DNA from 2 places in the Micromonospora sp. NPDC093277 genome. Region 1 is predicted to be linked to the other one. Evidence: riboswitches for the same ligand, from Rfam matches in the RefSeq annotation. Region 1 holds a riboswitch; the other holds the start of a gene.
What was found. Region 1 has a riboswitch for thiamine pyrophosphate ahead of thiE (thiamine phosphate synthase). Riboswitches for the same ligand answer to the same signal wherever they lie in the genome.

Region 1 (3,399 bases):
GCGACCGCGAGACCGCGCCGTTGGTCGGTGACCTCCCGGACCATGTCGGCCACAGTCGCTCCGCCGGGCACGGTCCGCCCGGCGCCGTTGACGATCAGTTCCACGTCGCCTCCTCGATGGTGGGTGCGGTCAACTCCCGGCCCGGGCCGCCCGGTCCCGAGTCGGTCCGATCTGGTCCCGGTCGGGGCGGGGCCGCTCCCGGTCGGGGCGGGCCTGATCCCGGTCGGGGGCGGACGACGGGTCGACGGCGGCGAACCGGGCCGGGCAGAACGGGGCGAGCAGCCGGTCCGGCTCACCGGTGACGATCAGCTCGGTGACCAGGTCGGCGGTGACCGGGGTGAGCACGATGCCGTGCCGGTGGTGGCCGGTGGCGGCGAGCACGCCCGGCCGGCCGGGCAGCGGCCCGATGATCGGCGCGTTGTCCGGCGTACCGGGGCGCAGCCCGGCGGACGCCTCCACCAGGTCGTACTCGGCCAGCTCGGGGACCAGCTCGACGGCGGCGCGCAGCAGTCGGAGCACCGCACCGGCGGTCACCTCGGTGTCGGCGCGCTCCTCGACGGTCGCCCCGACCACCACCTCGCCGCCGTCCCGGGGCACCAGGTAGACCGACTCGCCGTCGGCGTACCCCCGGATCACGTGCCGGAAGCCCGGTGTGCCGCAACCGGGCGCGCGGAGCCGCAGCGCCTGCCCCTTCACCGGCCGAACCGGCAGCCCGGTGAGCGCCGCCGCGCCGCAGCCCGCGGCGATCACGATGACCTGGGCGTCCACGTCGGAGAGCCGGGCGACCGGGGCGGGGCGCAGCACGACGCCGGCCCGCTCGGCCGCCGTCCGCAGCGCGGGCAGCAGCCGGCGCGGGTCGACCTGGTGGTCGCCGGGGGCGACCGCGCCGCCGCGCACCCGGGTCGCCAGCGCCGGCTCCCGGTCCCGCAGCGCCGACGGGCGCAGCGGCGTGATCGGCAACCCCAACCCCTGCTGGTACGCCCAGAGCCGGCGCGCCTCGGCCAGGTCGTCGGCGGTCAGCCCGACCACCAGCGTGCCCTCGGTGCGATACCCGACATCGGTGCCGGCGGCCTCGGTCAGCTCGGCGGCGAAGGCCGGCCAGCGGGCGGCGGACTCGGTGAGCAGCCCGGTCAGCTCGTGTTCCCCGAAGTACGCCTCGGCCACCGGCGCCAGCATCCCGGCCGCCACGTGGGACGCCCCGGAACCCGGCGCCGGATCGTGGACGATCACCCGCAGCCCGCGCTGCGCGCACCGCCACGCGATCGCCAGCCCGACCGGTCCCGCCCCCACCACGCCGACGTCAGCAAGGAAGGGCCCCCCGTTAACGCCTCCGGTAGAGGAAGGGCTCCCTGTTAACACGTCAGCGCCCCGAGCAGCTCGGCGGTGGCCCGGGCCGGGTCGGCGGTTTGGGAAAGCGCGCCGACCACCGCCACCCCGTACGCCCCGGCGGCCCGCAGCGCCGGCACGCGCGCGGCGGTCACCCCGCCGATCGCAATCACCGGCACGTCCACCGCCTCGACGACGGCGCGTACCCCGTCGGGGCCGATCGGGTCGGGCAGCCCGGCCTTGGTGGCGGTGGCGTGGCAGGGACCCACGCCCAGGTAACTGGCCCCGGCGGCGACCGCCTCGGCGGCGCCGAGCGGCTCCCGCGCGGTGACGCCGAGCACGGCGGCGCGGCCGAGCACCCGGCGGGCGGCCGGCACGGGCAGGTCCTCGGCGCCGACGTGGCCGCCGGCCGCGTCCACCGCGAGCGCCACGTGCAGCCGGTCGTTGACCAGGCAGGTCGCCCCGTACGGCCGGCACAGCGCGACCACCCGGTGGGCCAGGTCGTACGCCTCGCGGTCGGTCGCGTCGTCCGCGACCCGGACCTGGACGACCAGTTCGGCGCGGGCGACCGGCAGGGCGGCGCGCAGCACGGCGAGCGGGTCGCATCCCGGCCGGGTGTCGGTGATCAGATGCAGTCGTCCCAGGGACGGCACGGCAACACTCCTCCCTGCGCCGGCATTACCCGGATCAGGTTCGACGGTCGGGGGCTGCAGCCCCCCTCTCAGCCCGGTACACCGGGCTCCCGTGGGTCACTTGCGGCCAACCGTACGACGCGCGCCGCGGATCCGCCAAGGGCGGGGTGACACTTCTCCCACCCACCGTCACCTGTGGAGGGCGCTGGCAGCGGGCACCGCTCCGGTCACGCCATGCTGTCTGGATGCCCTCAGCCCCGCGTCCCCCGCCGGCTGTCCTCCCTGCCGTTCCCGGGCAGCGCCGCCGTCGGCGGACAGCTCACCTGGGCCATGTTGCGGGCCCCGCCCGGAGCCGTCGGAGCAGCGCCACGGAAAGCACGCTGCCCCGGCACCCGTCGAGACGGTGCCGGGGCAGCGAGAGCCCGGCGCACGGAGGGCCGGGGCGGCGAGGCTGGGTGCGGTCAGAGGATGGCGTCGATGGCGTCGAGGTCCTCGTCGGTGGGCTGCCAGGTGCCCGCCTCGGCGTTGGCGCGTACCTGCTCGGGCGTGGTGGCACCCGCGATCACCGAGGTCACCGCCAGCCGGGCGGCGAGCCCGCCGATGGCCACCTGGAGCATGGTGAGCCCCCGCTCGGCCGCGTACCCCTCGATCTTCTCGATGGTGTCCCAGTCCGCGGCGGCGAGCCGTTCGGCGTAGCGGCCACCGCCGGAGAGTCGGCTGCCGGCGGGCGGCGCCTCGTCCCGGTGGTACTTGCCGGTGAGCAGGCCGTTGGCCAGCGGGAAGAACGGCAGCATGCCCAGGCCGAACCGCTCGCAGGCGGGGATGACCTCGGCCTCCACGGACCGTTCCAGCAGGCTGTAGTGGTTCTGCGCGGAGATGAACCGGGTGCGGCCCTGGGAGGAGGCGGTCCAGTCGGCGTCGGCGATCTGCCAGCCGGCGAAGTTCGAGTTGCCGAGGTAACGGACCTTTCCGGCGGTGACCAGGTCGTCCAGTGCGGCGAGCGTCTCGTCGATCGGAGTGCCCGGGTCCGGTTCGTGCAGCTGGTACAGGTCGATGTGGTCGGTGCCGAGCCGGCGCAGCGACGCCTCGACCGCCCGGGCGATGTACCGTCGGGCGCCCCGGGCACCGTGGTCCGGCCCGTTCAGGCCGTGCATGTCCATGCCGAACTTGGTGGCGACCACCACGTCGTCCCGGCGACCCTTGAGCGCCTGCCCGAGCAGCTCCTCGGAGCTGCCCTGCGGTTCACCGTAGATGTCGGCGGTGTCGAAGAAGTTGATCCCGGCGTCGAGCGCGGTGTCGACCACCGCCCGGGTGCCGTCGAGGTCGAGCTTGCGGCCGAAGTTGTTGCAGCCGATGCCGACCACGGACACCACGAGCCCGGAGTCGCCCAGCCGGCGGTAGGTCATCTCAGTCACGAGATCACCCTATGCGGCGCAGCGCC
Region 2 (3,399 bases), on a different contig from region 1:
GCCTCGCCGGCGCGTACCCGAAGGTCGGTGGGGGCCAGCCGGGGCGGCAGGCCGAGCCGCCCGGCGGTGATCAGTGGCTCTCCGGCCGGCGTGGTCCCGTGCCGGGGCGGCGCGGTCCGGCCGGGCACCCAGACGCCGGCGGCGGCGAGCGCATCGCCGTGCGCGGCGAAGATCGCCGCGGGCGGCCCGTCGGCCCGCACTCCGCCGCCGGCTTCGAGGACGACCACCCGGTCGACCAGCGGCAGCGCCTCGGTCACCCGGTGCTCGACCAGGACCAGCGTGGTGTCGGCGTCGAGGGCGTCCCGGACGGCCTGCCGGATCAGCGTGGCACCGGCCGGATCGAGGTTGGCGGTCGGCTCGTCGAGCAGCAGCAGCCCGGGCCGCAGGGCGAGCGCCCCGGCCAGGGCGAGCCGTTGCTGCTCGCCGCCGGAGAGCGCCGCGGTGGGCCGGTCCCGGTGGTACGGGAAGCCGACCCGGCTCAGCGCCTCGTCCACCCGGGGCCAGATCTCCTCGCCGGGTACGCCCCGGTTCTCCAGCCCGAACGCGACGTCGTCGCCGCAGCGGGCCATCACCAGCTGGGTCTCCGGGTCCTGGAATACGACGCCGACCCGTTCCCGGGCCTTGCGCGGTTCGAGCCCGTCGATCTCGATGGTGCCCTCCTGGGTGCCGGAGTCCTCCGGCAGCAGCCCGGCGAGCGCCGCCAGCAGGGTGCTCTTCCCGGCCCCCGAGGGACCCAGCAACAACACCCGCTCCCCCCGCTCGACCCGCAGGTCCACCCCCCGGACGGCCCACTGCCGGCGCCCCGCATGCCGCCACCCGAAGCCCCGCACCTCCACCGCACTCACGTCCCCACCCCCACTTCCTGGCCCGAGCTTGGTTGATCAAGGAGTTTGCGTCAGGAACATCGGTTCGGCCGACGCGAACTCCTTGATCAACACGATCGACGGCGGATGCTCAGATGGCGGCGCGGTCGCGGGCGGCGGGGAAGCGGTCGAGGACGCCGGTGCCGGCGAGGGCCCGCGTCAGGGCGACGGCGCCGACGCCGGCCACGACCAGCGAGCTGGCGGCCGTGATGAGGATGTACGGGAGCCGGAAGCTGCCCCACGCGGTGCCCGGGTACCAGACGAAGACGTCGTAGATCGAAGCGGCGAGACCGGCCAACGTGGCGGCCAGCAGGGCTACCGGCAGCCGGTAGGTGCGGTACGCGAACAGCGCGAACGCCAGCTCCCCGGCCGCTGCCTCCAGCGGGCCCTGCACCACCAGGGTCCATCCCCAACTGCTGCCGAGCGCGACCGACACCAGCGCGGCGAAGGTCAGCGTGAAGAACGCGGCGCCCGGCTTGCGCACGATCAGCGCGCCGAGCACGGCCGGCACCAGCCACACCCCGTACAGCGCCGCCCTGCCGGGCAGTGGGATGGCGTCCGCCGGCCCGTTCCAGACCAGGCCCCAGGCCCAGAAGATGACGCCGAACGCCACTCCGAGCACCGAGGCGATGACGATGTCGAGGGTGCGCCACCGGTTGGTGGTTGGTTGAGTCATGGTTGCTCCCAGTCCAGTGATACGAACCAGGAGAAGACGCACGCCGCGCCCGGTGTCACCGGACGGCGGCGCGGCTGGAGGTCGACCGAACTCCCTGCGCTGGCATTACCCAGATCAGGTTCGAGGGTCTGCGGGCACCGGCCCGCACTCTCAGCGCTGTGCGCTCCCCTGTCGGATGTGAAGTTGTCTCGTTCAGACGCTAGCATCGCCCCCGGTCAGCGGCCAGCAGGGCATCGGTCGATCGATGGGGCTGGGTAGGCTGCCGAGTCATGCGGGTCGACGCGCGAGGTCTGACGTTCGATTTACGCACGGGCGGCCCGGAGGAGGGCGCGCCCGTCCTGCTGCTGCACGGCTTCCCGCAGCACGGCGGTGAGTGGGACGAGGTGGTGCCCGCGCTGCACGCCGCCGGGCTGCGCACGTACGCGCCAGACCAGCGCGGCTACTCGCCGGGCGCGCGGCCGGCGGCGGTCGAGGCGTACCGGATCCGGGAGCTGGTGGCCGACGCGGCCGGCGTGCTCGACGCGCTCGGGGTGGCGTCCGCGCACGTGGTGGGGCACGACTGGGGTGCGGCGGTGGCGTGGGGCCTGGCGGCGGCTCACCCGGACCGGGTCCGCACCCTGACCGCGGTGTCGGTGCCGCACCCGGCGGCGATGGCCCACGCGCTCGCCACCGTCCCCCGGCAGCGGGCCCGGTCCGCCTACATGTCGCTGTTCCGCAGGCCGGGCACGGCCGAGCGGGTGCTGCTCGCGATGCGTGCCACCGCGTTGCGCCGGATGCTCGGCGGGGTCGGCGACGCCGCCCGGGTCGCCCGCTACGCCGACCCGATGCGCGAGCCGGGCGCGCTGACCGCCGCCCTGAACTGGTACCGGGCCATGTCGGGGGCCGACATGCGGGCCGTCGGGCCGGTGGGCGTGCCGACCACGTTCGTCTGGAGCGACGGGGACGTCGCGATCGGCCGGACCGCCGCCGAGGGGTGCGTGGCGCACGTCACCGGCGACTACCGCTTCGTGGAGCTGGCGGGCGTCACCCACTGGATTCCCGACGAGGCACCCGCCCCGCTCGCCGCGGCGATCCTCGCCCGGGTCGCCTCGTGATCGCCGTCGCCGCGCCGGCCCGGCCGCACACCCGCGCGTCGCTCGCCGCCCAGCTCCACACCCTCGGCGTACGCCCCGGCGGGACGGTGCTGGTGCACGCGGCCCTGCGCGGGCTGGGCTTCCTCTGCGGCGGCCCGGAGGCGGTCCTGCTCGCCCTGCGCGACGTGCTCGGGCCGGATGGCACGGTCGTGGTGCCCACCCACACCCCGGAGAACAGCGACCCGGCGGGCTGGACCAACCCGCCGATGCCGCCCGAATGGTGGCCGGTGATCCGGGCCGAGCTGCCGGGCTTCGACCCGGCGGTGACGCCGAGCCGGTTCATGGGCACCCTGGCGGAGTTGGTCCGCACCTGGCCGGGCACACGGCGCAGCGACCATCCGTACGTCTCGTTCGCCGCGCTCGGGCCGGCCGCCGACCGGATCGTCGCCGGCCACGCGCTGGCCGACATGTTGGGCGAGAGTTCCCCGCTGGCCCGATTGTACGAACTGGACGCCGACGTGCTGCTGCTCGGCGTCGACCACGGCCACAACACCTCGCTGCACCTGGCCGAGTACCGGCAGCCGGCGCCGCCCCGGGAGCGGTGCGGTGCGGCGGTGCTGACCGCCGACGGTGGCCGGGAGTGGGTGTGGTGGGACGACGTGGACCTGGACGAGGACGACTTCTCCCGGCTCGGCACCGACCTGGAGACCACCGGGGCGGTCCGGCTCGGGCCGTTCGGCGCCGGGACGGGCCGGTTGATGCGCCAGCGGGCGGCGGTCGACTTCGC

Region 2: another riboswitch for thiamine pyrophosphate. It lies ahead of ACIRG9_RS28590 (ECF transporter S component); the one in region 1 lies ahead of thiE (thiamine phosphate synthase).

Annotation. Positions count from the first base shown of each region.
Region 1 is NZ_JBIWJO010000007.1:158,786-162,184, forward strand. It holds gene thiS (sulfur carrier protein ThiS) at 1-104, opposite strand, end outside; gene thiO (glycine oxidase ThiO) at 130-1,359, opposite strand; gene thiE (thiamine phosphate synthase) at 1,353-1,979, opposite strand; TPP riboswitch at 1,974-2,081, opposite strand; gene ACIRG9_RS17300 (aldo/keto reductase) at 2,420-3,364, opposite strand.
Region 2 is NZ_JBIWJO010000017.1:75,205-78,603, forward strand. It holds gene ACIRG9_RS28585 (ABC transporter ATP-binding protein) at 1-845, opposite strand, end outside; gene ACIRG9_RS28590 (ECF transporter S component) at 955-1,539, opposite strand; TPP riboswitch at 1,613-1,719, opposite strand; gene ACIRG9_RS28595 (alpha/beta fold hydrolase) at 1,809-2,633, shown strand; gene ACIRG9_RS28600 (aminoglycoside N(3)-acetyltransferase) at 2,630-3,399, shown strand, end outside.